One region of the Mycobacterium jinjuense genome, then DNA from elsewhere that is predicted to be linked to it. Evidence: riboswitches for the same ligand, from Rfam matches in the RefSeq annotation. Region 1 holds a riboswitch; the other holds the start of a gene.

The links. Region 1 has a riboswitch for S-adenosylmethionine ahead of QGN32_RS06210 (bifunctional o-acetylhomoserine/o-acetylserine sulfhydrylase). Riboswitches for the same ligand answer to the same signal wherever they lie in the genome.
Region 2: linked by a shared signal. The riboswitch ahead of QGN32_RS04125 (ADP-ribosylglycohydrolase family protein) and the one ahead of QGN32_RS06210 (bifunctional o-acetylhomoserine/o-acetylserine sulfhydrylase) in region 1 are both predicted to bind S-adenosylmethionine.

The regions. Positions count from the first base shown of each region.
Region 1 covers NZ_CP142362.1:1,264,542-1,273,461, forward strand. The annotation lists gene yhjD (inner membrane protein YhjD) at 1-744, opposite strand, end outside; gene trpS (tryptophan--tRNA ligase) at 765-1,781, opposite strand; gene QGN32_RS06195 (STAS domain-containing protein) at 1,959-2,588, opposite strand; gene ephH (epoxide hydrolase EphH) at 2,890-3,723, shown strand; gene QGN32_RS06205 (NADP-dependent isocitrate dehydrogenase) at 3,720-5,987, opposite strand; SAM riboswitch class IV at 6,161-6,283, shown strand; gene QGN32_RS06210 (bifunctional o-acetylhomoserine/o-acetylserine sulfhydrylase) at 6,327-7,673, shown strand; gene metX (homoserine O-acetyltransferase MetX) at 7,673-8,806, shown strand; gene QGN32_RS06220 (class I SAM-dependent methyltransferase) at 8,814-8,920, shown strand, end outside.
Region 2 covers NZ_CP142362.1:824,741-845,890, forward strand. The annotation lists gene serB (phosphoserine phosphatase SerB) at 1-1,098, opposite strand, end outside; gene ctaD (aa3-type cytochrome oxidase subunit I) at 1,109-2,854, opposite strand; gene QGN32_RS04095 (iron-siderophore ABC transporter substrate-binding protein) at 3,016-4,131, shown strand; gene QGN32_RS04100 (YciI family protein) at 4,142-4,417, shown strand; gene QGN32_RS04105 (NAD(P)-dependent alcohol dehydrogenase) at 4,540-5,586, shown strand; gene QGN32_RS04110 (hypothetical protein) at 5,664-6,107, opposite strand; gene QGN32_RS04115 (hypothetical protein) at 6,229-8,103, opposite strand; gene QGN32_RS04120 (hypothetical protein) at 8,173-8,553, opposite strand; gene QGN32_RS04125 (ADP-ribosylglycohydrolase family protein) at 8,546-10,093, opposite strand; SAM riboswitch class IV at 10,075-10,186, opposite strand; gene nrdF (class 1b ribonucleoside-diphosphate reductase subunit beta) at 10,245-11,207, opposite strand; gene QGN32_RS04135 (flavin-containing monooxygenase) at 11,385-12,905, opposite strand; gene QGN32_RS04140 (TetR/AcrR family transcriptional regulator) at 13,003-13,743, opposite strand; gene QGN32_RS04145 (geranylgeranyl reductase family protein) at 13,894-15,075, shown strand; gene nrdE (class 1b ribonucleoside-diphosphate reductase subunit alpha) at 15,110-17,227, opposite strand; gene nrdI (class Ib ribonucleoside-diphosphate reductase assembly flavoprotein NrdI) at 17,245-17,688, opposite strand; gene QGN32_RS04160 (redoxin NrdH) at 17,730-17,978, opposite strand; gene QGN32_RS04165 (NAD(P)H-dependent oxidoreductase) at 18,484-19,056, opposite strand; gene QGN32_RS04170 (TetR/AcrR family transcriptional regulator) at 19,125-19,733, shown strand; gene QGN32_RS04175 (DNA polymerase IV) at 19,730-20,806, shown strand; gene QGN32_RS04180 (AAA family ATPase) at 20,808-21,150, shown strand, end outside.

The DNA of each region.
Region 1 (8,920 bases):
CACCTGCTTGAAGACCTCGAACGCCACCGCCGTGAGCAACCCCGCCCGAAGCGCGGAGCGGACGCTGATCGACTCGCGGGGCAGCCGGGCGATGATCCAGGTGAACAGCAGCCAGCTGATCAGCACCGAGACTGTCAGCGAGACCACCCGCAACACGATGCTCATTCCCGGAACATCCTCGAGCCCAAGCCATTCCGCTGCCTTGCGGGCCAGTCCGGAACTGCTCACCACGGTCAGGGCGACGGTGACCGCGATCGCGACGAAAAGGCCGGCGATGGCCGTCAGGTCCGACAGCTTGGTGCGCAGGAAGCCCGGGCGGCCGCGCCGCGTCAGGCCCCACATCTGGCTCAGCGCCTCGCGCAGGTTGGCCATCCAGCCGACCCCCGCCCACGCCGCGGTGAGCAGCCCGATGACCCCGACCGAGGTGCGGGACTCGATCGCCGAGTCCATCAGCTCGACCAGTTGGGTGGCGATGTCGCCGGACACCGACGCCCTGATCCGGTCCTGGATCTCGGCGAGCAGTTCCGGTTGGCTGGCCAGAATGAAACCGGCGATCGCGAATCCGACCATCAGCAGCGGGAACATCGCGAAGACCGTGAAATAGGTGATGCCCGCGGCGTAGAAGTCGCCCTTGCTGTCGGTGTAGCGCTGCTGGGCCCGCATGACGTGGTCGAACCAGCCCCATCGGGCACGCAGCCGACCGACGATTCCCGGCTTGTCATCCGGCTCCGCCGGGGTTCTCATCGCCAAGCCTCCCCAAAGTTTCAGCCGCGTGGCTGCAGAAACCCTAACCGGTCATAAACTCGCCGCAGAGTCTTCGCAGACACATCGCGCGCGCGCTCTGCACCGGCCGCCAACACCGATTCGAGTTCGCCGGAGTCGGCGAGCAGTTCGTCGACCTTGGCCTTGATCGGGCCGACGAACTCGACGACGGCCTCGGCGGTGTCGGACTTCAGGTCGCCGTACCCACGCCCCGCGTATCCGTCGACGAGCTTTTCCACGTCGGTCCCGGTGACCGCCGACTGGATGGTCAACAGGTTCGACACGCCGGGTTTGGCGTCGGGGTCGTAGCGCACCTCACGCTCGCTGTCGGTGACCGCCGAGCGAATCTTCTTGGCCGATGCCTTCGGATCGTCGAGCAGGCTGATCAGCCCGGCGTCGGTGCCCGCGGACTTGCTCATCTTCGACGTCGGATCCTGCAGGTCGTAGATCTTGGCCGTCGCCTTCGGGATCATCGGATCTGGGATGACGAAGGTGTCGGGGAACCGGGAGTTGAACCGTTGCGCGACATCGCGCGCCAACTCCAGGTGTTGGCGCTGATCCTCGCCGACGGGCACCAGGTCGGTGTCGTACAGGAGCACGTCGGCGGCCATCAGCACCGGGTACGTGAACAGCCCGACGGTGGTGGCCTCGCTGCCTTCCTTCTGCGACTTGTCCTTGAACTGCGTCATCCGCGACGCCTGGCCGAACCCGGTGAAACAGCCCAGCACCCAGGACAGCTCGGCATGCGCCGGGACATGGCTCTGCACGAAGATCGTGCTTCGGTCGGGATCGATGCCGAGTGCCAGATACTGCGCCGCGGTGACCAGGGTGCGCCGCCGAAGTCCCTCGGGATCCTGCGGAATTGTGATCGCGTGCAAATCCACCACGCAGAAGAACGCGTCGTGGTCGTCCTGCAGACCGACCCACTGCTGGATCGCGCCCAGCGCGTTGCCCAGGTGTAGCGAATCGGACGTGGGTTGCACACCGGAGAAGACGACAGGTTGCGGGGAACTGCTCATGGTCATCCGATCATTTCACGCGACCGGTACTCGACCGTCACCGCCAGGCGTGGACTTCGACTCCCAATGCCGCACGGCCTGGCTGGCCGGTGGCGGTGCAAGGCCGCGCGTCACCCCCTCCAGAAGGCGGTGACGGTAGCGCGGTTTGACCTGTGACTCAGCCTTGCCCCATGGCCATCAGCACCGTTTGCAGTCCACAGTCGTAATAGACCGATGCCCTTGCTGGCCCTGAGCCAACGTCCGCAATCCTTCGTCCAACGAAGCGACGACTGGCAAGTCAGCCTCGTTCACGACGCGCAGGAGAACATCAACCGCCGTGCTGGTGATCAGTACCCAGTCCCGGCCAGCCCGGTGACACTTCTCAGCGAACAAGACTGTGGCCCGATGACCAGCGACGCTGAGGAAGTCGACGCGGCTGCAGTCCAGCACCAACGGGTGATCCACGTGGACATACCCGACGAGGTAGTCGCTTACCTGCTCGGCATCGCAGGCGTCTATTTCACCGCTCAATTCGATCACGGTCGCGGGCGGCCGGGGATAGCTACACATGCGCACAGCAAGACTGGTGGCGTCGACGGTGCGGGAATCGGTCGACGCTTGGGTGAGGTCGTGGTGTCTAGTGCCCGTCGAACCACTCCTCGTCATAGCGGCCTCCGTTCTCGTCCTTCCTGCGCGGTTCGGCATACATACCCCCCTATAGCGGCCTTTACCCATCGAGAACCTGGCGCCGCCCGACACCATTTGAAGCGCCGCTTGCCCCCTTAACTCGACGCGGCGCTGAAGCTTTGAGCCGGTCCCCTTCCGCATCCCAATCCCTGATCACGGCTTCACCTCCCAAGCTCAACCGAGCTTATGCCCGCCGGCGAAATGAACGAGGGCAATCGGCCTCAGACTTCTACCTTGAACCTGACTTGATCTCGTTCTCCGTGTGGTCGATGTTCCGGCCGCCGCGAACCACGGCACCGCGGTCGGTCAGCGTCGCCATCCGCGCAGCCCAACGCAACCATGAACCGTTCCTTCTCGAGCTGATGATGTTCACGACCGCCAGGTCCGGCAGACCATACGACCTACTTGCGGTACCGGCGGTATCGCCTTTAGTCTCGGGCTGATGACCGAGCGCGCACCGATCCACGTCGGAACCGGCGAGCCCATGCTGTTACTGCACCCGTTCATGATGTCGCAGAACGTGTGGAAAAAGGTCGCTCCGCTGATCGCCGACACCGGACGCTACGAGGTTTTCGCGCCCACCATGCCCGGCCACAACGGCGGCGTGAAGGGGCACCGCTTTCTCGACACGCCCGAATTGGCCGATGACGTCGAACGCAGGCTCGACGCGCTCGGCTGGGACACCGCGCACATCGTCGGCAACTCGCTGGGCGGCTGGGTGGCCTTCGAGTTGGAGCGCCGCGGTAGGGCTCGCACGCTGACCGGTATCGCACCGGCCGGCGGGTGGACCCGGTACACGCCCGCCAAATTCGAGATCATCGGCAAGTTCCTGGCCGGCCTTCCGGTATGGCTGTTCACGCTCGTGTTTCGTCAACATGTCCGGAAGTTGCCGTTCGCCCGGTTCCTCGCTCACTTCCCCATCAGTGCCAGTCCGGACCGCCTGTCCGATGAAGATCTCGTCGACATCATCGACGACGTCACCCACTGCCCGGCCTATTACCAGCTGTTGGTGAAGTCGCTGCTGACGCCGGGGCTGTTGGACCTGGCCGAGGGCACGTGCCCGACCCGCCTGGTGATCTGCGAGAAGGACCGGGTGCTGCCGCATCCGCGGTTCACTCGCCATTTCACCGCCAAGCTGCCGTCGAGCACCGAGATCACCCACCTCGACGATGTCGGGCACATTCCGATGTTCGAGGCGCCGCAGGTCGTCGCCGACCTGATCGTCGACTTCGTCGACCGCTACGCATCGCCACCCAGGGAAGCGACCGGGAGCTAAGCCTCGGTTACCGCCTGCACCGTCGCACCCTCCAGCACCGAGTTCAGCGTCTTACTGGGCCGCATCACGGACGTCGTCTTCTCCGGGTCCGGGTAGTAGTAGCCACCGATGTCGACCGAATCTCCCTGCACCTCAGCGAGTTCGTTGACGATCTTCTCCTCGTTCTCGGCCAGCGACGAGGCCAGGTCTGCGAAGTGGTCGGCGAGTTCGGGGTCCTCGGTCTGCTCGGCGAGTTCCTGCGCCCAGTACATCGCGAGGTAGAACTGGCTGCCGCGGTTGTCCAACTCGCCGGTCCTGCGTGACGGTCCCTTGTCGTTGTCCAACAGCTTTCCGATCGCGGAGTCCAGCGTCTTACCCAACAGAATGGCCCGCTTGTTCTCGGTCTTGCGCCCGATGTCCTCGAAACACGCTCCGATGGCCAGGAATTCGCCGAGCGAGTCCCACCGCAGGTGGTTCTCCTCGAGCAGCTGGTGGACGTGCTTGGGCGCCGAACCGCCCGCACCGGTCTCGTACATGCCCCCACCGGCCATCAACGGCACGATCGACAGCATCTTCGCGCTGGTGCCCAGTTCCAGGATCGGGAACAGGTCGGTCAGGTAGTCCCGCAGGATGTTCCCGGTCACGGCGATCGTGTCCTGTCCGCGGATCAACCGTTCGAGCGTGTACCGCATCGCCCACACCTGCGGCATGATCTGGATGTGTAGGCCATCGGTGTCGTGGTCCTTGAGATACTCCTTGACCTTCTTGCGCAGTTCCACCTCATGCGGACGCTCGGTGTCGAGCCAGAACAGCGCGGTCATCCCCGACACCCGCGCCCTGGTGACCGCGAGCTTGACCCAGTCCCGGATCGCGGCGTCCTTGACCACCGGCATGCGCCAGATGTCGCCGGCCTCGACGTTCTGGGTCAGCAGCACCTCGCCGGTGTCGATGTCGACGATGTTGGCCACGCCGTCCTCGGAGATCTCGAACGTCTTGTCGTGGCTGCCGTACTCCTCGGCCTGCTGCGCCATCAGCCCGACGTTGGGGACGGTGCCCATCGTGGTCGGATCGAACTGACCGTGCGTCTTACAGAAGTTGACCATCTCCTGATAGATGCGGCTGAACGTGGACTCGGGGTTCACCGCCTTGGTGTCCTTGGTCCGCCCGTCGGCGCCGTACATCTTTCCGCCGAGCCGGATCATCGCCGGCATCGATGCGTCGACGATGACGTCGCTGGGCGAGTGGAAGTTGGTGATACCCCGGGCCGAATCCACCATCGCCAGTTCGGGCCGGTGCTCGTGGACGGCGTGGATGTCCTGGATGATCTCCTCGCGCTGCGAGGCCGGCAGCGCCTCGATCTTGCTGTAGAGGTCGGACATGCCGTTGTTGACGTTGACGCCCAGTTCGTCGAGCACCTTCTGGTGCTTGGCGAACGCGTCCTTGTAGAACACCTTCACCGCGTGACCGAACACGATGGGATGCGACACCTTCATCATCGTCGCCTTGACGTGCAGCGAGAACATCACGCCGGTCTTGTAGGCGTCCTGGATCTCTTCCTCGAAGAACTCGCACAACGCCCTCTTGCTCATGAACATGCTGTCGATGATGTCGCCGGCCTCGAGCGCGACCTCCGGCTTGAGCACCACAGTCTTTCCGGTCTCCCCGCCCGATTTCGTCTGCAGCACCATTTTGACCTTGCGGTCCTTGTCGAGCGTCATCGACTTCTCTCCGTGGTAGAAGTCGCCCTTCTTCATGGTCGCCACGTGCGTGCGCGACGCCTGCGACCACTCGCCCATGCTGTGCGGATGCTTACGCGCGTATTCCTTTACCGCCTTGGGTGCGCGTCGATCTGAGTTACCCTGCCGCAGAACCGGATTGACCGCGCTACCGAGTACCTTGGCGTAGCGCTCCTTGATCGCCTTTTCCTCGTCGGTCTTCGGGTCGCCCGGGTAATCCGGCAGGTCGAAACCCTTGGCCTTGAGCTCCTTGATGGCGGCTAGCAGCTGGGGCACCGAAGCGCTGATGTTCGGCAGCTTGATGATGTTGGTCTCCGGGTCCTGAGTCAGGCGACCCAGGCGGCCCAGGTTGTCGGGCACCCGCTGGTCTTCGGTCAGGCGGTCGGAAAACTCGGCGAGAATGCGCGCGGCCACCGAGATGTCACTGGTCTCGACATTGATGCCCGCCGGTTCGGTGAAAGTACGAACGATCGGCAGGAACCCGTAGGTCGCCAGCAGCGGCGCCTCGTCGGTCAGCGTGTAGATGATGGTCGGCTGCTCGGCAGTCATGCGGTGTTCTCCCGGCTCGCTTGTCGGTGCGGCCTCGGTCGGTTTCGAGGTCGTTTTCTGTGGCGTCGGCTACCAGTATTGCCTCGTACCTGACGTTGCGTGTGAGCCAGGGGTCCGCGTCGGTGCGATCCCTCGCTGGCATGACGCCGGTGACGTGCGATACGCTTCTCATCGGTCATGAGTGCCAGCGACAAGCCCCGGCTTGCTGGTCGGCAACCCTCCAACCGCGGTGGGGTGCCCCGGGTGATGACCAGGTTGAGTAACCGCTAACAAGCGGCTGCCGGCAAGCGCGGGTCCGTTCTGACGGGCCCCCAGACGCAGATGGAGGTCCGTTCCCGCATGAGCGCGCCAGAAGATCCGACCGCAAAGTGGGCGTTCGAGACCAAGCAGGTCCACGCCGGCCAGACCCCCGACATCGCGACGAACGCGCGGGCGCTGCCGATCTACCAGACCACGTCGTACACGTTCAACAGCACCGAGCACGCCGCCGCGCTGTTCGGTCTCGCCGAGCCCGGCAACATCTACACCAGGATCATGAACCCGACGCAGGACGCCGTCGAGAAGCGCATCGCAGCACTCGAGGGCGGAGTCGCCGCGCTGTTCCTGGCTTCCGGTCAGGCCGCGTCGACGTTCGCGATCCTCAACATCGCCGATGCCGGCGACCACATCGTGTCCAGCCCTCGGCTCTATGGCGGCACCTACAACCTGTTCCACTACACGCTGTCGAAGATCGGCATCGAGGTCAGCTTCGTCGAGGATCCCGACGATCTCGACTCCTGGCGCGCGGCGGTGCGCCCGAACACCAAGGCGTTCTTCGCCGAGACGATTTCGAATCCGAAGATCGACGTGCTCGATATCCCCAACGTCGCCGCGGTCGCCCATGACGCCGGCGTGCCGCTGATCGTCGACAACACGATCGCCACGCCGTACCTGATCCAACCGTTGCGCCACGGCGCCGACATCATCGTGCACTCGGCCACCAAGTACCTCGGGGGCCACGGCGCGGCGATCGCCGGTGTCATCGTCGACGGCGGCACATTCGACTGGACCAACGGCAAGTTCCCCGGCTTCACCGCACCGGACCCGAGCTACCACGGCGTGGTGTACGCCGAGCTCGGCCCACCCGCCTTCGCCTTGAAGGCACGCGTGCAACTGCTACGCGACCTGGGTTCGGCGGCGTCGCCGTTCAACGCCTTTCTGGTGGCCCAGGGGCTCGAGACGCTGAGCCTGCGCGTCGAACGTCACGTGCAGAACGCGCAGAAGGTCGCCGAGTACCTAACCGGACACCAGGATGTCACGTCGGTGAACTACGCCGGGCTGCCGTCGTCGCCGTGGCACGAGCTCGGAAAGAAGTTGGCGCCCAAGGGCACCGGGGCCGTGCTCGCCTTCGAGCTGGCGGGCGGGGTCGACGCGGGCAAGGCCTTCGTCAACGCGCTCACCCTGCACAGTCATGTCGCCAACATCGGCGATGTGCGGTCGCTGGTGATCCATCCGGCCTCGACCACGCACGCGCAGCTGTCCCCGGAGGAGCAGCTGGCCACCGGGGTCACGCCCGGCCTCGTACGCCTGGCGGTCGGCATCGAGGGCATCGAGGACATCCTGGCCGATCTGGAGCAGGGCTTCGCCGCCGCCAAGCCGTTCCGCTCCGGAGCGGTGACCGATCCCAACACCACGGCGGCGTTCTGATGACGATCTTCGAATTGGAAACCGACGTGCCACTGTTGAGTCTGCCCGCCGAGGGCGAGGTCGGCGTCGTCAACATAGGACCGCTGACACTGGAAAGCGGTGCGGTCATCGACGACGTTTCGATCGCCGTTCAGCGCTGGGGTGAGCTGTCGCCGCAACGCGACAACGTGGTGGTCGTGCTGCACGCGCTGACCGGCGACTCGCACATCACCGGACCGGCGGGTCCGAACCATCCGACCCCCGGCTGGTGGGACGGTGTGGCAGGGCCCGGCGGCCCGATCGACACCGACCGCTGGTGCGCGGTGGCGACCAACGTGCTCGGCGGGTGCCGCGGCTCGACCGGTCCGAGCTCACTGCACCTCGACGGCAAGGCGTGGGGCTCACGATTTCCCGTCGTCTCCATCCGGGACCAGGTGGAGGCCGACATCGCCGCCCTGGAGATGGTCGGGATCACCGAGGTCGCCGCGGTCCTCGGCGGGTCGATGGGCGGAGCCAGGGCGCTGGAGTGGATGGTCGGGCACCCGGACAAGGTGCGCTCGGGCCTGGTGCTCGCCGTCGGCGCGCGTGCCACCGCCGACCAGCTCGGCACCCAGAGCTCACAGATCGCGGCGATCAAGGCCGACCCGAACTGGCAGAACGGCGATTACTACGGCACCGGCCTGTCCCCCGATCTCGGCATGGAGATCGCCCGCCGCTTCGCGCACCTGACGTATCGCGGCGAGGTCGAGCTCGACGATCGATTCGCCAACCATCCGCAGGACGGTGAGGACCCGGCGGTCGGCGGCCGCTACGCGGTGCAGAGCTATCTGGAACACCAGGGCCGAAAGCTGGTGGCCCGCTTCGACGCCGGCACGTACGTGGCGCTCACCGAGTCGTTGTCGAGCCACGACGTCGGGCGCGGCCGCGGCGGCATCGAGGCCGCGTTGCGCGGCTGTCCGGTGCCCGCAGTTGTCGGCGGCATCACCTCGGACCGGCTCTACCCGCTGCGGCTGCAGGAGCAGCTGGCCGAGTTGCTGCCGGGCTGCGCCGAACTCGACGTCGTCGACTCGATCTACGGACATGACGGCTTCCTGGTGGAGACCGATGCGGTGTACAAGCTCATCCGCCAAACGCTCGAGTTGGCAGCGAAATGACGGCGCAGTGACCCGTCCGGACCAGGATCGCTCGCTGTCGTTCGGTGCTGAAGCCGCGGCCTATGAGCGAGGCAGGCCGTCGTACCCGCCGGAGGCGATCGACTGGCTGCTGGC
Region 2 (21,150 bases), 430 kb from region 1:
CTTGGCGTTGAACGCCACGCCGAGTCCCGCCGCGGCGAGCATGTCGATGTCGTTGGCGCCGTCGCCGACGGCCACCGTCTGCTCCATCGGCACGCCGGCCTGGTGCGCGAAATCGCGCAGCGCCTTGGCTTTTCCGGCCCGATCGATGACGGGGCCGATCACCCGACCGGTCAACTTGCCGTCGACGATCTCGAGTTCGTTGGCGGCGACGAAATCCATCATCAGCTCGTGAGCGAGCGGTTCGACGACCTGACGGAACCCGCCCGAGACGATGCCACAGTGAAACCCCAACCGCCGCAACGTGCGCAGCGTGGTGCGGGCGCCGGGGGTCAACTCGATCTGTTCGGCGACGTCGTCGAGCACGGAGGCCGGCAGACCCGCCAGCGTGGCCACGCGCCGGTGCAGCGATTCGGCGAAGTCGAGTTCGCCACGCATGGCCGCCTCGGTCACCTCGGCCACGGCCGCCTCCGCACCCACGCGGGCAGCCAGCATCTCGATCACCTCGCCCTGGATCAACGTCGAGTCGACGTCGAAGACGATGAGGCGCTTGGCCCGCCGCGTCAGGCTGTAATCCTCGACCGCGACATCGATCTCCTCGGCGACCGCGACCCTGGCCAGCGCCTTCTGCAGTTCGTTGTTGACGGCGCGCGAAGGCACCGATACCCGCAGCTCCAATCCCGTTACCGGATAATCCGATACACCGCGGATCGTGTCGATGTTGACGTCGAGTCTGGCCAGTTCGCGCGCCACCACACCGAACTCCTCGGCGGTGATGGGGCGGCCGAGCACGACGATGGTATGCGTCGATGGCTCACGCATGATGGGCTCGCCGTCACTGCGCTCGATCGTGACGTCCAGGCCGACGTCGTGGATCGCCCGAGTCACCGCATCGCGGAGCTCCGGCCCGCTGACTACTTCCGCCGATCCAGCGACGAGCACACCCAGCGTAAGCCGGCCGCGGATCACCACCTGTTCGACGTTGAGCAACTCGACCCGATGCTGGGACAGCACCTCGAAAAGCGCCGAGGTGACGCCCGGTTGGTCACGGCCGGTGACCGTGATCAGCAGCGACGAACGCTCGCGCGGTTGCCCGGTCATGCCGCGATCGTCAGGTACGGACGCTCGCGTCGTCCAACCGTGTCACATCGCCGTCGGTGGGTCCGTGGCTGCGGCCGATGTGGGCCTCGGCGCGCATCCGCTCCACCATGTGTGGATAGTGCAGCTCGAATGCCGGTCGCTCCGAACGGATCCGGGGCAGCTCGGTGAAGTTGTGCCGCGGCGGCGGGCACGAGGTCGCCCACTCCAGCGAGTTGCCGTAACCCCACGGATCGTCGACGGTCACCGGCTCGCCGTAGCGCCAACTCTTGAACACGTTCCACACGAACGGGATCGTCGAGATGCCGAGGATGAACGCGCCGATGGTCGAGACGACATTGAGGGTGGTGAACCCGTCCGTGGACAGGTAGTCGGCGTAGCGGCGCGGCATGCCTTCATTGCCGAGCCAGTGCTGCACCAGGAACGTGCCGTGGAAACCGATCAGCGTCAACCAGAAATGCAGCTTGCCCAACCGTTCGTCGAGCAGCCGGCCCGTCATCTTCGGGAACCAGAAGTAGATGCCCGCGTACGTGGCGAACACGATGGTGCCGAACAACACGTAGTGGAAATGCGCGACCACGAAGTAGGAGTCGGTGACGTGGAAGTCCAGCGGCGGGCTGGCCAACAGCACACCCGACAGGCCACCCAGCAGGAAGGTGACCAAAAAGCCGATCGAGAACAGCATCGGTGTCTCGAACGTCAACTGGCCCTTCCACATCGTGCCGATCCAGTTGAAGAACTTGATGCCAGTCGGCACCGCGATCAGGAACGTCATGAACGAGAAGAACGGCAGCAGCACCGCGCCGGTGGCGTACATGTGGTGCGCCCACACCGCGACCGACAACGCGGCGATCGAGATGGTCGCGTAGATCAGCGTGGTGTAGCCGAAGATCGGCTTCCGGCTGAAGACCGGGAAGATCTCGCTCACGATGCCGAAGAACGGCAGCGCGATGATGTACACCTCGGGGTGGCCGAAGTACCAGAACAGGTGCTGATACAGCAGCACACCACCGTTGGCCGGGTCGTAGATGTGCGCGCCGAGATGGCGGTCGGCGGCCAGGCCGAACAGCGCGGCGGTCAGCAACGGGAACACCATCAGCACCAACACCGACGTCACCAGGATGTTCCAGGTGAACACCGGCATCCGGAACATCGTCATCCCGGGTGCGCGCATGCACACCACGGTGGTGATCATGTTGACCCCGCCCAGGATCGTGCCCAGACCGGCGACCGCCAAGCCCAGGATCCACAGGTCACCGCCCGCGCCGGGCGAGTGAATCGCGGTGCTGAGCGGCGCGTACGCCGTCCAGCCGAAGTCCGCCGCACCGCCGGGGGTGATGAAGCCGGAGATCGCGATGAGCCCACCGAACAGGAACAACCAGAAGGAAAACGCGTTCAGCCGCGGAAACGCGACGTCGGGGGCGCCGATCTGCAGCGGCAGCACCAGGTTGGCGAACCCGAACACGATCGGGGTGGCGTAGAACAGCAGCATCACCGTGCCGTGCATGGTGAACAACTGGTTGAACTGCTCGTTGGACAGGAACTGCAGCCCCGGCATCGCCAACTCGGTGCGCATGAACAGCGCCATCAGCCCGCCGATGAAGAAGAAGATGAAGCAGGTGACGCAGTACATGATCCCGATCAGCTTGTGATCGGTGGTGGTGATGAGGTTGTAGACCAGGTTGCCCTTGGGACCGAGTCGCTCCGGGAACGGACGCCGTGCCTCGAGTTCTCCGATGGGGGGCGCTTCGGCTACCAACAGGTCCTCCATAAATCCAGGTCGGGACATCCCCGCCGTTTACTCGTTGAATCCTAGCTGCCGTCTCGCCGCCGAGTCGGGGGCGGTCCTACAAACTGTCGTATTCGAGCGCCGAAGCCGGCTCGACGCCTTGGAGCTGGCCGGATGTTACCGTCGGCGACGTGCTGATCAGCGGACCGCGTTGGGGCCTGGCGGCCGCCAGGACGCTGGCGTTGGCAGCCATCGCCACCGCTGTCGGCGTGACGGCGGTGAGCGGTTGCGGCTCCGGTGGCGAAGAGTCGTCCGACACCACCGCAACGCAGTCGATCGTGACCAGTACGACGAGAATCGCCGGCGCCGGGGTGCTGGGCAACCAGCGCAGACCCGACGAGTCGTGCGCGCCCGAACCGACGCCCGTGGACCCGGGTCCGCCGGACCGCTTGGTGCGCCACGCCGCCGGCGAGACCCTGGTACGCGAAGACCCGCAGCGCATCGTGGTGCTGTCGGGCGACCAGCTCGACGCATTGTGCGCCCTGGGCCTGCAGTCGCGGGTGGTGGCGGCCGCGTTGCCCGACGGCGCCGACAGCCAGCCGTCGTACCTGGGCCAGGTGATCCACGACGTGCCCGCGGTCGGCACCCGCGGCACGCCCGACCTCGACGGCGTCAGGGCCGCGGCGCCCGAGCTGATCCTCGGTTCTGAGGCGTTGACGCCCGAGGCATTCGGAGCGCTCTCGGAGATCGCGCCGACGGTGTTCACCGGGGCGCCCGGACCGGCCTGGCAGGACAACCTGCGCACGGTGGGCGCGGCGACCGGCCGCCAGGATGCGGCGAACGGTCTGGTCGACGGATTCCAACGGGCCGCCGACAAAACCGGCGCCGACAACGACGCCGCACATTTCCAGGCGTCGGTCGTGCAGTTGACCGACACCACGATGCGGGTCTACGGCGCCAAGACCTTTCCGGGCAGCGTGCTGACCGACGTGGGCGTCGATCGCCCTGTGACGCAACGCTTCACCGACAAGCCCTACCTCGAGGTGGGGATCACCGACACCGACCTGGCCGACCATCCCGACCTGTCTATCGCCGACGGCGACATCGTCTACCTGTCCTTCGACTCCCCCGCCGCGCGGGACCGCGCACCCGCGGTGCTCGAGAGCGACGCGTGGAAGAAGCTCGGCGCCACCCGCGACAACCGGGTCTTCGCGGTCAACAACGAGGTGTGGCAGACCGGCGAGGGCATCGTCGCAGCGCGCGGAATGCTCGCCGACCTGCAGTGGCTCAACGCGCCGATCAACTAACCTCGGGGCCGTGTTTCACGTGCTGAAGTCGACCTATCTGCAGCCACCCGACGTCGTCCACCAAATCAGACCCGCCCATCTCGAGTGGCTCGAGAACGAGGTGAGTGCCGGCCGGATCGTGCTGGCGGGCCGTCAGGAGGACGAGTCCGGCGCCGTTCTGATCACCGGCGACATCGATGCCGAGGAGGCGCAGGACATCGTCGACCGGGACCCCTACACGGCCGCCGGTGTCGCCCGCTACGAACGCGTGTCGTTCAACGGCGCGTTCCGGGCGCCAGGCCTCTAGGAGCAATCTCACAGCGCCCCGCGGAATCAACACGACGCGCTCTTCGGTTGTCTATGGGGGTTCGCCGCACCTATTGACGGCGCCTTTTCTCGATAGTCGATTCGATGCAGAAGAAGGTCGTAATGAGCACAGTCACCGCATATGCCGCACCGTCGGCGACCGGGCCGTTGACCAAGACCACCATCACCCGTCGCGAGGTCGGGGCGCACGACGTCGCCTTCGACATCCACTTCTCGGGCATCTGCCACTCCGACATTCACACCGTGCGCGACGAGTGGGGCCGCGCGAAGTATCCGTTGGTGCCCGGGCACGAGATCGCCGGGATCGTCACTGCCGTCGGCGCTGAGGTCACCAAGTTCCAGGTCGGCGACCGCGTCGGTGTCGGCTGCTTCGTCGACTCCTGCCGCGAGTGCGCGCAGTGCCTGGCGGGTGAGGAGCAGTACTGCGCCAGGGGCATGGTCGGCACCTACAACGCGGTCGGCCGCGACGGCGAGCCGACGCACGGCGGTTACAGCGGCGCCATCGTGGTGGACGAGAACTATGTGTTGCGCATCCCCGACAGCCTGCCCCTGGACGCCGCGGCGCCGCTGCTGTGCGCGGGGATCACGCTGTATTCGCCTCTGCGCCATTGGAATGCGGGACCCGGCACCCGGGTGGCGATCGTCGGTCTCGGCGGCCTGGGCCACATGGGCGTCAAGCTCGCCCACGCGATGGGCGCCCACGTGACGGTGTTGAGCCAGTCGCTGAAGAAGATGGAGGACGGTCTGCGCCTCGGCGCCGACGAGTACTACGCAACCTCCGACCCGGAGACGTTCACCAAGCTGAAGGGCTCGTTCGACCTCATCCTCAACACCGTGTCGGCCAACCTCAATCTCGGCCGCTACCTCGGGCTGCTCGCAGTCGACGGGACGCTGGTCGAACTCGGTATGCCGGAGAACCCGATGTCGGTGCCCGCCGGCGCGCTGATCGCCGGCCGGCGCCGCATCGCCGGCTCGTTGATCGGCGGCATCGCCGAGACGCAGGAGATGCTCGACTTCTGCGCCGAACACGCCGTGCGGCCGGAGATCGAGATCATCGAGCCCGACTACATCAACGAGGCCTACGAGCGGGTGGTCGCCAGCGATGTGCGGTACCGGTTCGTGATCGACACGTCGTCACTGCGCGCCTGATATCGCCCAAACTGCGGTGAGATCGCAGTTTTCGCCGAAGTTGCGATCTCCCCGCAGTTTCGAAGGCCGACTTGGTGTCAGAAACCGCGAATATCGAAGGCGTTGATGAAGAATCCGTGACCGGTCCTGTCGTAGCTGATACGCGTGCGCATTCCCTGTGGCTCGACGGTCCAACCGTTCGCTTTGAAGGTCTGGCTGTCCACGGAAACTGGCGCGGCGACTGGTTCGGCGATAGTGCCTCGCTCCCAGACGAATGGCCCGGCCCCCCGCACGACAGCGAGGTTCGGCCGCTGGTTCCACTTGGACGTTTCGAAGGGCGCCGCACCCCATGGCTGTCCGTTTGTCAGCGCGCATACCGTCATCGGCCCGCCGCCGAACGCGACCTCATCCGTGCTGAGCACGCACCGCACCGCGCCGGAGTCGATCAGCACCTGCTGCGCCGCGTCAGCTGCCGACGGCGGCGCCAACACCACCGCACCGAGAACTGCTGCCCCTAAAGCCGTCACTGCCTGCCGAATCATGCCCGTCTCCACGTCACAGCCGCGCCATCACCTTCAGCCGGGATGGTCTCACGGCGCTGATCATGACAGGCCGGTTTCCCGAGAAGTCGGCCGGTTGCATCCGCGCCAGCCGGCCTGAAACCTAGACGGCGATCACCCGCTTGAGTTCATCCGTCGCGGCCCGGCGAGCTTCATCGGCCGCGTCGCGGCGCCCCCGGATCTCCGCCTCCAGACGAACGACGCGGTCCTGCATCGTTTCGAGTTCGGTGACGAGCCGACGGCGCAGTTCGCCCTCCGCTCCGTCCGCGCTCAGCACCCGCAACTGCTCGCCGATGCGACTCTGGCCGTTGTAGAGATCGTCGCGCTCCTCGTCGAGGTGGCGACGTTCCTCGTCCAGCCGCGTCGCCTCGGCCCGGTGCGCCAGGACGTCCGACAGCGCTTCGACCGTGGCCGCATCGAGCCAACGTCCAGCCAGCCAGTCCTCGAGTTGACCGGGCGAGAGTTCCTCGTAGCCGACGTGCCGATAATTCGGCCAGGTTTCCAGCACCGTCGCCTCCGCAACACCGTGTGCCGGCACCTGAACCCGGAACCGGTGCCAGTCCTCGTCATCGGCTTCCTGGTCGGCGCCGGTGACCGACGTGATCGTGCAACCCGACGTGCGGAACAGCTCGAAGATCACCTCGACCGGTTCGTCGTGGTCGTTCTCGGCGTGCAGGGTGTGCAGCTCCTCCTGGCGCTGTTCCTCCACTACGGCTTCTGCCGTCAGCCAGATCCGAGCGGTCACGGTGTCGACCGTGGACGTGCGGCGGCAACGCACGGCGAGGTCCTTCGCGAACGACAGCCGGGTGCGCCCCCCGCGCGCCGTGAACGGCACCATCGCCTCGCCGGCGTAGCCGCCCTGGTCGTAGACGACGGCCGGACCCTCCTCGAGCACGACGCCGGTGGTGTTGGCGAAGAACAGCACGATGGCGGGAGCGGGCTCGGCGCCGTCCCGCCAGACGCGTTCTCGGCGGACGCCGTCGACGGGTTTGACGACCAGTGGAACCATCGCGGCACCACCACGTTTCAGCGATACCGGCGTACCGAGCCGGTATTCGAAGTGCTCGCCGGGCTGGGCCGCTTCCACGTCGTCGGCGGCATCTTCATATGCCCCGCCGGTCATGGCGTAACCGTCGGGGGCGGGTGCGACGGCAAGGCTGCGGGTATCGCGCAGATGCCTCTCCGCAGGCAGGGCGACGCGTTCGCTTTCCTCGACGACCGCTCGTTGGACGTGCTTGCCGTGGTAGAGATCGATGTCGAACGAGACCGGCTGCCCGGTGGTGAGAGTCAGGGCGACCTCGACAAGATCCTCGTCGAGCGGGTTGTGGACGATGGCCATCGCCGCCAACGTGATCGTGTCGCCGTCATGGATCACGCGGTAGGAGACCCGCCATACCGGCGCTGGAACGATGTAGGACACCCGAGCGTCGTCGGCCCTGCCGCGGACCTGCACCGTCATGCTGCGGTTCTCGCCGGCAGTGGCGGCGCGGGACCGGTCGATCAGATAGTCGAGGTCGCTGCGCGACGGTTCCTCCAGTAACTCGACGCGGTGCGCGTCAGCGAGGTCCACCAGGCTGACCGTCCCTGATTCCGCCCGTATTACGAGCAGCCGACGCATGTGTTGCTCACCGGCACCGTCGACTCCGATCACCTCGCCCTGATGTCGCTGATCGCCGCAGTGCACCTCGACGGCCCGCCCGCGCAGCGCGTCGAGCAGGCCGAGCAGCGCCTCACCCGATTCGAACAGCAGGTTGCGGCGGCCCAGCTCGGTGCGCGGATCCGAGGGAGTGTCGAATCCGACGGTGCCCACCGACATGTCGCCGTCGACGACCGTCACCGACAGCGACTTGAGCACGTCCTTCATGTCGTCGCGTCGAAACGTCAGATCGAAATCCCCGTCGATCGGCCCGCCGCGCTCCACGAAGGCGACGCCGTGCTTGTACATGATCAGTCGATTCACCTCGGGCGGTACGTTCATTCGTCGAACCTATCGGTGGCCACCGACACGAGGTTTCAGCGACCTACTCGGCCGAACCTCCACGCGCCGTCAGCCCCGAAACTCCCCTTCCGTCGTCTCGTGGAGCTTGGCTCGCCGGTACGGTGCACCGCGACCCACATCGAACCATTGGCAGCCCAGGCAAGCCGCATGGTCGATGGAGGGTACCGCGTCGAGGACGACGCCGGGGTGCCGCGACGGCCAGGCTTCGGGGTCATTCCCGTATACCGATTCGTATGTGCGACGCAGATATTCACGCTGGTCCCAGAATCGGCGCGCGATATTCACCCCCGTCGAACCTCGCTTCCAGTCGATCCAGTCGGTCACCATCGCCGGCGGGAACATCGCATCCCAGTACGGTCCCCAGGTACTCGAGTAGCAGGCCGACAGTTGCGTCGAAGACCTCTTGGGTCCGCTGTGGGGGTTAGTCATTACCACTCCTCACGAACGTGCCGAGGTAGGGTCTCAGGCGCCGCAACGCCATCCAGAATTCCGGCCGTGGATTCACGGCTGGCAACACCACGCGGATGTCCTGAAGCGCTTCGAAAATGTCGATGTCACGGCGCCGTGACCCGTACAGCGCGGCGACAGCGGGGGCACGGTTTGTCACCGTCCAGTCATGCACGAACACCTCGCGCCCCTCGGCGCGAAGTCCCTCGATCGCGCGCACCGTGTCGAGGAGTACGAAGTCCAGGTTGGCATTCGCTCCCCTTTCGCCCTCCAAACCCACGTCGAGGTGTGTTACGCCGCATGGAATTCGCCCGTCGGCAACCCGGCACAGGGAGACGACGGCGTCGATACCTTTAGGCAGTTTGTCGAGCGAGGCGGCGGCTCCGATCCACAGGTAGTCGTCGCGCGGGTGACGCATCGGCCGCGGAGGCTCACGCCGGGCCCCGTGGGTGTAGTCGAACCGACGAATGACTTCGGAATCGACGATCTTCGTGGCGAGATGAGCCAGTAGGTGGGTGTTGAGCCCCGGCCAGCCCTTCAACGCCAGCCGCCACTGCCACGGCACCGCCGACACACCGTGGCGAGCGCCGACCAATCCACCCGCAGCGGAGGCCACGGTGTCGGTGTCACCGCCTGCGCGGACGGCTGCCTCCAGCACCAACCGCAGGTGGTCGGCACGGAACACCTCGGCGGACGGGCACTCGGTCGGCGCCGACGTCGTGACGATGGCCGACCACGCGCACTGCATCGCCGGCACCACGTGACTGTTCGTGTCGGCGAACTCCGAGGGTTTCGCCCGTTCCGCATCGTCGATGCGCGAACGCCACAGTTCTCGCCTCTGAGAATCGATATGGTTCAAGCCGATTCGGATATCCAGTTGCCCGGTCAACACGGCATGGCGGATCGCCGCGCACCAGAGCACACAGGCATCAGCGGAGTCGGGGCCGGGATGGGTGAGTTCGCTCACGGCCCGGGCTACCGTGACGAGCCCACGTTCGTCGTCGAGGTAGCGCAACGCGACCGGAGCGGCCCGGGTCAGCACGCCGCTGCTCGCAGGGCGACCCGTCCTGTCAGCGAACGCGGCGGCTTCGTCGCGAACCGCGTGAGCGGTGGCTCCCCTTTGGCCGGCAGCAAGGAGAATTTCCCAGGTCCGTCGTTCGACGTCCTTGGCGTTGCGCGCCCACCACTGCCACCGTTCGACAAGGGCGTCAAGAGAATTCTCGAAGCGCAGATTGGCTCGAGCGGCCAATGCTTCGGCGACCGCGATCGCCATCGAGGTGTCGGCGGTCCATTCGCCGGGCTGAAACCGGCCCCTACCACCTCCTATCATCGCGACGGGGTGATCGGACGGCACGAACCCTCCGAACTCATAGCCGGCACCGAGTGCGTCGCCGGCCGCGGCTCCGACCAGGACGCCGACGGCGCGATCACGTTGTAGAGCAGTCAGATCCGATTGTGACGAGTCCACAAGTACTCCCGGAAGATCCCGGGCCTTCGGTGAGGAAGGCGCTCTTACCCACACCGGTTAGTGCGGGCCGCTTCGTCATCCGAGCCACCCACGAGCGTGGGGTTGGCGCACCGTCAAGTCGGAGCTTGGCGACGGTGTCTCGTGAAGCAAGCCAAGGTTACCTCAGCCGGCCGACAAAACGGCAGGCCTAGATGCGAAGGACGCGCTAGAAGTCCCAGTCCTCGTCTTCGGTGACGACGGCCTTGCCGATCACGTAGCTCGAGCCCGAGCCCGAGAAGAAGTCGTGGTTCTCGTCGGCATTGGGTGACAGCGCCGACAAGATGGCCGGGTTGACGTCGGTCTCGTCACGCGGGAACAGCGCCTCGTAGCCGAGGTTCATCAGCGCCTTGTTGGCGTTGTAGCGCAGGAACTTCTTGACGTCCTCGGTCAGCCCGACACCGTCGTAGAGGTCCTGGGTGTACTCGACCTCGTTGTCGTAGAGCTCGAAGAGCAGCTCGTAGGTGTAGTCCTTGAGCTCGGCCTGCCTGGCGGCGTCCTCGAGGGCGAGGCCACGCTGGTACTTGTAGCCGATGTAGTAACCGTGCACGGCCTCGTCGCGGATGATCAGCCGGATCATGTCGGCGGTGTTGGTCAGCTTGGCCCGGCTGCTCCAATACATCGGCAGGTAGAAGCCGGAGTAGAACAGGAAGCTTTCCAGCAGCGTGGAGGCCACCTTGCGCTTGAGCGGTTCGTCGCCCTTGTAGTACTGCATGACGATCTCGGCCTTGCGCTGCAGGTTCGGGTTCTCCTCCGACCAGCGGAACGCGTCGTCGATCTCCGCGGTCGAACACAGCGTGGAGAAGATGTTGCTGTAGCTGCGCGCGTGCACGGACTCCATGAACGCGATGTTGGTGTAGACGGCTTCCTCGTGCGGGGTCAGCGCGTCGGGGATCAGGCTGACCGCGCCGACGGTGCCCTGGATGGTGTCGAGCAGCGTCAGGCCGGTGAACACCCGCATCGTCAGCTGCTTCTCGTGGTCGTTGAGCGTGTTCCACGACGGGATGTCGTTGGACACCGGCACCTTCTCCGGCAACCAGAAATTGCCCGTCAGCCGGTCCCACACCTCGGCGTCCTTCTCATCCTGCAGACGGTTCCAGTTGATCGCCGAGACACGGTCAATCAGCTTCATGCCATCACTCACGAAAACCCCATTTCGCCACAGAAGTAGGTCGCCGAACCGGCAGTTTCGACACTACCCCTGGGGGGCGATTTCCACCCGCAGCACAACATCGTGTGTTTGGCGTGTCGCCTCCCGCCGGGGAATGTTACCGGTCCGGCCAATGTGAAATCGCGATCTCAGCGCACACTAGGCCGCGGCGCGCCGCCCGCCGAAGAATCGGTACTCCGACTTGTCGAACTTGCGGGTCGCCAGCCAGTACTGCCAGGTCATGCCGCTCCACAGCGTCCGGTTCACCCCGTGCTCGTCGAGATACCAACTCCGGCATCCGCCGGTGCTCCACACGGTCCCGGCGAGTTCGTCCTGCAACTGTTCGTTGTAGCGGTCCTGAGCCTCGCGCGTCGGTGCCAGCGCCTGTGCGCCGGCGCGGTCGACCGCCGCGATGGCCTGGGCGGCGTAGCGGATCTGCGACTCGATCATGAACACCACCGAGTTGTGCCCGAGCGCGGTGTTCGGACCGAGCAGGAAGAACAGGTTGGGCATGTCGGCCACGGTGATGCCGCGCAGCGCCGCGATGCCCTCCCGGTTCCACCGGTCCACCAGGTCTTCACCACGCGGTCCCTTGATGTGGACGTAGGTGTAGGAATCGGTGACGTGAAAACCGGTGGCGAATACCACCACGTCCACATCGCGTTGGGTGCCGTCGGCAGTGACGATGCCCGTCGGCGTGAACCGCGTGATCGCGTCGGTGACCACCTCGGTCTTCGGGTCGGCGATGCCGCGGTAGTAGGTGTCGGAGTTGAGGATTCGCTTGCAGCCGGCGCGGTAGTCCGGGGTGAGCTTGCGACGCAGCTCGGGATCCTTGATCGACTTGCGGATATTCCACTTGCCGAGCAGTTCGCCGATTTTCAGTAACCGCGGTTCGCGCGTCATCGCGAAGCCCACACCCTCGTGGATCCAGTAGATCCCGGCGCGCATCAGCTGCCGGGTGGCCGGCACGTTGGTGAACATCTCGCGCATCCACCGTGGAATCGGGTTGTTCGGCCGCGGCATCACCCACGCCGGTGTGCGCTGGAACAGGTGCAGCGCGCCGACGTCCGTGACGATCTCGGGCACGATCTGGATCGCGCTGGCGCCGGTGCCGATCACCGCCACCCGCTTGCCCGCCAGGTCGACACTGTGGTCCCACTCGGCGGAATGGAAAGCGGCACCGGTGAATTCGTCGAGGCCGGGGAACTCGGGAACGAGGGGAATATGCAGCCCGCCGGCTCCGGAGATCACGAACTGCGCGACGAACTCGCGGCCGTCCTTGGTGAAGACGTGCCAGCGGTGCTCGCTCTCGTCCCAGTGTGCTCGGTCGACGTGGGAGCCGAACCGGATGTAGCGACGTAGTCCGTACTTGTCGGTCACGCCCTTGAGGTAGTCGAAGATCTCGGGCTGAAACGACCACATGTGGCGCCAGTCGGGCTTGGGTTCGAAGGAAAACGAGTACATGTGCGACGGGATGTCGCAGGCGCACCCGGGATAGGTGTTGTCGCGCCAGGTGCCGCCGATCTCGTCGGCCTTCTCCAGGATCAGGAACTCGACGTTCTGGCGTTGCAGCGCGATGGCCATCCCAAGACCGGAGAAGCCGGTGCCGATGATCAGGGCGCGGGTGTACACCGGTTGTTGGGCGGTGGTGTCGTCGGCCGTCTGCTCGGCAACCGTCATGGTGGTCTCCCCTGCTTTCCGTATGGGCCGTTCCTGGGAACGCCGGTACCGGGTACTTGTCAGTGTCCGGCGCGGAAGGCGACGTGTCAACGCGCCGTCAGGCGACGGGCTGCTGCTTGCGAACCGCGGTGTGAATCGGCTGGTCGGGGTCGATCTGGATACCCAGCAATTCGGCCGTGCCGTTGATCGCACCCACCATGATCGTGGTCATGTGCGCGATGAACTGGTCGGTGGGCATACGGCGAGGTCCGTCGTCGGCGGCGCTCAGCCACCAGTCCGTCGCGGACGCCGCGGTACCGAAGATCGCGAACGCGGCGAGCTCGAAGGCGGCAGGATCGGGTGCCAGGTCCTTGAGTTCCGCGCTGAACATGTCCGCGACGGCCAAGGTGATCTCACTGCCCTTGTTGACCGTCGTCATCGCGGCGGCCGACTTGTCGGCGAACCGTCCCCGCAGCAGGAACCGCACCACGTTCGGATGCTCTTCCACCAGATCGACGTAGTGCGCGACGCCGCGGCCGACGATCTGGCGCGCTGAGTCGTTCTCCACATCGATCGACGGGATGATCGCCGCCCACAACATGTCGCGCATGCGCTGGCCGATCTCACCGAACATGTCCGACTTGTCGGTGAAGTGGCGATAGATCTTGGGTTTGGCGGTGCCGGCCTCCTCGGCGATCTCGCGCACACTGACATAGGGGCCGAGGCGGTCGATGGCGCGGAAGGCGGCGTCGACGATCTCGGCGCGCACCTTCTTGCGGTGCTCACGCCAGCGTTCGCTGCGGGCGTCCACCTTGGCACCCGGCTCACCACTCGAGCGTGGCCTCGACCCTCGTCGCACCCGGCTACTCTACCGCTCAGGCGCTGCTGACCTGCTCAGACCATGCAGCACCGTATTTCGCGCGGCATCGGCGAGGCAGCTCCGTCCAGCGAGGAAGCCGTGCCGGCGCGAGTACTATCGCTGCGACAACCGTTTGACGAGATGAGTTTCATGACGCAGCGATACGACCTGATCATCGCGGGTGGCGGACCCTCGGGCTCAGCCGCCGCGTGGCAGGCTGCTCAGACCGGCGCGAAGGTCGTGATGCTGGACAAGGCCGAGTTCCCGCGCGACAAGCCGTGCGGCGACGGCCTGACCGCCCGCGCGGTGAGCTATCTGCAGAAGATGGGGCTGGCCGACGAGGTCGCCACCTTTCATCGCGTCAACCGTGTCACGGTGTTCAGCCCCAGCCGGTGGGAGCTGTCGTTCCCGCGCCGCCCGGGTATGCCCGACCACGGCCACACCGTCAGCCGCACACATCTGGATACGGTGCTGCTCAAGCATGCCGAATCCGCGGGCGCCGAGGTGCGCCAAGGCGCGGAGGTGACCGGGCCGATCGTGGAGAACGGCCGGGTGGTCGGCGTGACGCTCAAGGGTGGCGAGAAGGTCCACGGGGACGCGGTGATCGCGGCCGACGGCGCCTACTCCCCCATCAAACGGGCGCTCAAGATCGACTCGGAGTACAACGGTTACTCGGCGATCGCGATCCGTTCGGAGATGCCCGCCAACCGCCCCGACTCCGACAGCCTGGACATCTATCTGAAGTTGGTGTTCGAGGGCGACCAGCTGCCGGGCTACGCGTGGGTGTTCCCGATGGGTCACGGCGTTTTCAACATCGGACTGGGCTACGTCAACAGCTACAAGAACTGGCAGTCGATCAACGCGACGAAGTTCCTCGGCGATTTTCTGCGCACGCTTCCCCCGGAATGGGAGCTGCCGCCGATCGAGGAGCTCAAGAAGAACAAAAGCGTACGAGCCTGGCGCCTGCCGATGGGTTTCACCGCGTGGCCGCCGTGGCGACCGGGCGTCTTGTTCACCGGCGACGCACTGGGCGCGGGCAAGCCCGCCTCGGGCGCGGGAATCTCCAAGGCGCTGGAATCCGGTTTGGCCGCAGGTGAATGCGCGATCGCGGCACTACTGAACGGTGGGCCCGACGACTTCACGAACTACGCGCAGCGCATGGAGGCGGCGTGGGGCCGGGAGTACCGGCGAGGACGCTACATGCACAAACTGATCGGGTATCCGAAGTTGGCCGACGCCGGCGTCAAGCTGATCGACAACGCGGCGTTCCGCGACCGGATGCTCAAGGCGCTGTACAAGAAGGCCCAAGGCCCGCAGCACACCGTCAAGTGACACCGCCGGCCGGGGCGTTGTCAGCGACCAGTCGTCACAACATGCAGCTGACGCAGTTTTCCACCTCGGTCCCTTGTAGAGCCATCTGCCGCAGACGGATGTAATACAGCGTCTTGATTCCCTTGCGCCAGGCGTAGATCTGCGCCTTGTTCACATCGCGCGTGGTGGCCGTGTCCTTGAAGAACAGCGTCAGGCTCAAGCCTTGATCCACATGCTGGGTCGCTGCGGCGTAGGTGTCGATGACCTTTTCGTAGCCGATCTCGTACGCGTCCTGGTAGTACTCCAGGTTGTCGTTGGTCATGTACGGCGCCGGGTAATAGACGCGTCCGATCTTGCCTTCCTTGCGGATCTCGACCTTGCTCGCGATCGGGTGGATCGAGCTGGTCGAGTGGTTGATGTAGGAGATCGAACCCGTCGGCGGCACCGCCTGCAAATTCTGGTTGTAGATGCCATGCTGCTGCACCGACTCCTTGAGCCGCGTCCAGTCCTCCTGATCGGGGATGCGAATGCCGGCGTCGGCGAAGAGCTGACGGACCTTGTCGGTCTTGGGCTCCCACACCTGCTCGGTGTACTTGTCGAAGAACTCCCCCGACGCGTACTTCGACTTCTCGAAGCCCTTGAACGCCGTACCCCGTTCGATCGCAATGCGGTTCGACGCCCGCAGCGCGTGGTACAGCACGGTATAGAAGTAGATGTTCGTGAAGTCGACGCCCTCCTCGGACCCGTAGAAGATCCGCTCGCGGGCCAGGTATCCGTGCAGGTTCATCTGCCCGAGGCCGATCGCGTGAGAGTCGTTGTTGCCCTGCTCGATCGACGGCACCGACGTGATGTGGGTCTGGTCGCTCACCGCCGTGAGCGCGCGGATGGCCACCTCGATCGTCTGCCCAAAGTCCGGCGAGTCCATCGCCTTGGCGATGTTCAGTGACCCCAGATTGCACGAGATGTCCTTGCCGATCTTCTTGTACGACAAGTCCTCGTTGAACTCCGAGGGGGTCGACACCTGCAGGATCTCCGAGCACAGGTTCGAATGGGTGATCTTGCCGTCGATCGGGTTCGACCGGTTCACCGTGTCCTCGAACATGATGTACGGGTAGCCCGACTCGAACTGCAACTCGGCCAGTGTCTGGAAGAACTCGCGCGCCTTGATTTTCGTCTTGCGGATGCGCGCGTCGTCGACCATCTCGTAGTACTTCTCGGTGACCGAGATGTCGGCGAACGGCACGCCGTAGACGCGTTCGACGTCATAGGGCGAGAACAGGTACATGTCCTCGTTCTTCTTGGCCAGCTCGAAGGTGATGTCGGGGATCACGACGCCGAGGCTCAGCGTCTTGATCCGGATCTTCTCGTCGGCGTTCTCGCGCTTGGTGTCCAGGAAGCGGTAGATGTCGGGGTGGTGGGCGTGGAGATACACCGCGCCCGCGCCCTGGCGAGCTCCAAGCTGGTTGGCGTAAGAGAACGAGTCCTCAAGCAGCTTCATGATCGGGATGACACCCGAGCTCTGGTTCTCGATGTTCTTGATCGGTGCACCGTGCTCGCGAATGTTGGTCAGCAGCAACGCAACTCCGCCACCGCGCTTGGACAGCTGCAGCGCCGAGTTGATGGAGCGCCCGATGGACTCCATATTGTCCTCGATGCGAAGGAGGAAGCACGAAACTGGCTCTCCCCGTTGCTTTTTCCCGGAGTTGAGGAACGTCGGGGTGGCCGGCTGGAACCGCCCGTCGATGATCTCGTCGACCAACTTCTCGGCCAGCGCCGTGTCACCGGCGGCCAGCGTGAGCGCCACCATCACCACGCGGTCCTCGAAACGCTCCAGATAGCGCTTCCCGTCGAACGTCTTCAGCGTGTAGGAGGTGTAGTACTTGAACGCGCCGAGGAACGTCGGGAACCGAAACTTCTTGGCGTACGCGCGATCCAGCAGCGTCTTGACGAAGTTGCGTGAATACTGGTCGAGCACCTCGCGCTCGTAGTAATCCTTCTGGATCAGATAGTCGAGCTTCTCGTCCTGGTTGTGGAAGAAGACCGTGTTCTGGTTGACGTGCTGCAGGAAGTACTCGCGCGCGGCCAGCACATCCTTGTCGAACTGAATCTTGCCGTCGGCGTCGTACAGATTCAGCATCGCGTTGAGCGCGTGGTAATCCGTCTCGCCCGGCAGCGTGGCCGGCGCGGACGTTACAGGCTCTGCAGCTGTGACGGTTGGTGACACGTCTGGTCCTTCCAAAACTCTTCCAAACCCGATCGGACGGCGTCGACGTCGTCGGGGGTTCCCATCAGTTCGAAGCGGTACAGGTACGGGACGGCGCACTTGCGGGACACGACATCGCCCGCATAGGCGAACTCGGCGCCGAAGTTGTTGTTGCCCGCGGCGATGACGCCGCGGATCAACGACCGGTTGTGCTCGTTGTTGAGGAACGCGATGACCTGCTTGGGCACATAGCCACCGTCGTTGATGTTCGGCGTGGCGCGCCCACCGCCGTAGGTGGGCAGCACCAGCACATAGGGCTCATCGACCTCGATGCGCCCGTGCAGCGGAATCCGGATGGCGGGCAGGCCCAGCTTCGCGACGAAGCGGTGGGTGTTCTCCGAGACGCTGGAGAAGTAGACGAGGTTGCTCACCGCGCTCTCCTTTCTGCTCGTCGAATACCCGTCGAATACCGCTAAGCCGTCGCAGCGACCGCTCCGAGCGCCTTGATGCGGTCGGGCCGGAAGCCCGACCAGTGCTCGTTGCCGACCACGACGACCGGGGCCTGCAGATAACCGAGCGCCATCACGTAGTCGCGGGCTTCGCTGTCGAGGCTGATGTCGACGGTCTCGTAGACGATGCCCTGCTTGTCCAACGCCTTGTAGGTGGCGTTGCACTGCACGCATGCTGGCTTCGTGTACACGGTGATCGAGTGCTGAGTCATCTGCGGTACGGCTCCTCTACAACTGGCACTGCACGGGGACTGGCAACTGGTCGAAAACTTCATCTCGCCGAGATTCATCGAATTTCAGCAGTCCGAAGACCCTGGAAATTCCTGCCGTCCTCCTGCCGACCGAGGCCACCGCCGGTGTGTCGGGACGCCCGACACGACCGGGTTCGGGGGCTCCGGCCGACCCTCGGAGAGCTTGGGAATCGTGGGGCCTGTCGGTGCTCGAAACACTACACCTAGTGTCCGACATTGCGGAGGAATACCAGATGTTCTGAATGACAATCTTGGAATTCCCAGGTCGCGAGCTCGCTTCGGTGCCGACGTCGGCGTGTCGCACGTCACATCCGGCGGGTGTCGCCGCCTTCGGATTCGACGATGCCGTCACCTCGAGCGGGACTGATGCCTGACGGCTTGATCGCAGCCACGAGATGCCAGCGATCAACCCTTCAGCGGGAGTTGCGGTACGACGACAGCAAACCGCCGGCCTAGGCCAAACGAGTCAGCCGACCTCGGCTGCCAGCTTGCCGATGATGTGGCGCAGGTTTGCGGCCACCTCGGCGTCCTCCCGCGGATGCCTGCCGTCAAGCGCCTTGGTCGGCACCGAAAGCTTGAGGTCCTTGACGACGCGCGGCCCGGCTATCGCGAAGCTCTTACGCGTCTCGTCATGCGCCCACTGGCCGCCGTAGCGCCCGAGCGCCGCGCCGACGACCGCAAGTGGCTTGCCCTTGATCGCGCTGTTGCCCCACGGTCGCGACAACCAGTCGATCGCGTTCTTCAGCACGCCCGGGATACTGCCGTTGTACTCGGGCGTGACGACAAGGGCGGCGTCCGCATCGGCCGCGGCGCGCCGCAGTGCCACCACGGGTTCGGCGACGTCAGCGTTGTCGATGTCCTCGTTGTAGAAGGGCAGCTCACCGAGCCGGTCGAACCACTGCAGGGTGATTCCGTCGGGAACGGTCTCCCGCGCCAGTTCGACCAACTGCCGGTTGACCGATGCCGCCCGCAAGCTGCCCAACAGCACCAGCACCTTGGTGTTCGAGGTGTCCGACACTTCCATGGTCCCTTCGTTCATCGTGAAGATCCTCGCACAGCAGAACCGGACTGCAGTCCGAATAATTCCTTCTGAATTAAACTGCTGACATGGCCGCTCCTCGTCCCCTCAATGAGCTGCCGATCACCGATCAAGCTCCGCACGAGCGCGGTGACGCCGCACGCAACCGCGCCCTGCTTCTCGATGCCGCGCGGCGCCTGATCGCCGAGCGCGGCGCCGATGCGGTCACCACCGATGACATCGCCGCGGCGGCCGGTGTCGGCAAGGGCACGCTGTTCCGCAGGTTCGGCAGCCGTGCCGGTTTGATGCTCGTCCTGCTCGACGAGGACGAGAAAGCCCATCAACAGGCGTTCCTGTTCGGTCCGCCGCCCCTGGGTCCGGGTGCTCCGCCGCTCGAGCGACTGCTGGCGTACGGCCGCGCCCAGTTGAAATTCGCGCACACCCACCACGCGTTGCTTTCCGATGCCAATCGCGACCCACAGACACGGTTCAACGCCCCCGCGACGCTGCACCACCGGCATGTTCGGGTGTTACTCGAATCGGCCAACACCTCAGGAGATCTCGACGCGCAGGCCGCCGCGCTGCTGACGCTGCTGGACGCGGACTACGTGCACCATGAACTCAACGAGCGGGCTAACACGCTCGAGTCACTCGGCGACGCGTGGGAAACGGTGGCGCGCAAGCTCTGCGGCCAATGAAGCACTGGGTCCTGCATGTCGACCTCGACCAGTTCCAGGCCGCGGTCGAGATCCGTCGCAACCCCGAACTCGCGGGCCAGCCGATCATCGTCGGCGGCAACGGTGATCCGAACGAGCCCCGCAAGGTCGTGACGTGCGCGTCGTATCCGGCCCGTAGGTACGGCGTGCATGCGGGCATGCCGTTACGCACGGCCGCCCGCAAGTGCCCCGATGCGACGTTCCTGCCCTTGGACACCGATGCCTACGACGCGGCCTCCGCGGAGGTGATGGGCCTACTGCGCGACTTCGGGCACCCGGTGGAGGTGTGGGGATGGGACGAGGCGTACGTCGGCGCCAACCTCGACGACTCGCACAGCCCGCTGGAGTTCGCCCAGCGGATCCGCGAGGTGATCGCCGCCGAGACCGGGCTGTCCTGTTCGGTGGGTATCAGCGACAACAAGCAACGAGCCAAGGTCGCGACGGGATTCGGTAAGCCGGCGAGCACACCGTCAGCGGATGTCGCGCCGGGCGTATACCGGCTCACCGACGAGAACTGGATGGCCGTAATGGGTCCCCGCGGGGTTGACGCACTCTGGGGAGTCGGTCCCAGAACGGCGAAAAAGCTTGCCACGATGGGTATTAACACCGTCGCCGATCTCGCCGCCACCGACGCGACGACACTCACCGAGACCTTCGGTCCGACGACCGGGCTGTGGATCCTGCTCCTGGCCAAGGGCGGCGGTGACACCACTGTGAGTGCGACGCCATGGGTACCACGCTCACGCAGCCATGTCATCACCTTCCCCCGCGATCTCACCGAACGCGGCGAAATGGAATCGGCAGTAATCGATTTGGCTCGGCAGACCTTGACCGAGATCATCGAGCAGCACCGGGTCGTCACCCGGGTGGCCGTGACGGTGCGCACCAAGACCTTCTTCACCAGAACCAAGATTCGCAAGCTTCCAGAGCCGACGGTCGACCTGAACCTGATCACGCGGACGGCGCTCGACCTCCTCGGCCAGTTCGAACTCGACCGGCCCGTGCGACTGCTGGGCGTGCGACTGGAACTGGCTTCGCCCGAAGGCGGGTACTGAGATGCTGCACACGGTCGCCATCCGGGGATACCGGTCGCTGCGCGATATCGTGCTTCCGCTCGCCGGGCTCACCGTGGTCACCGGCGCCAACGGGACGGGGAAGTCGTCGCTGTATCGGGCGTTGCGCTTGCTGGCCGACTGTGGCCGCGGCGAGGTGATCGGATCGCTGGCGCGTGAGGGCGGAGTGGAGTCGGTGCTGTGGGCGGGACCCGAGCAGCCCAGCGGCGCGCGCCGCACCGGGCGGGTCGAGGGCACGACGCGGACCGGCCCGGTGTCACTCGAAATGGGATTCGCATCAGACGACTTCGGCTATCTCGTTGACCTCGGCCTGCCTCAGATGGCCG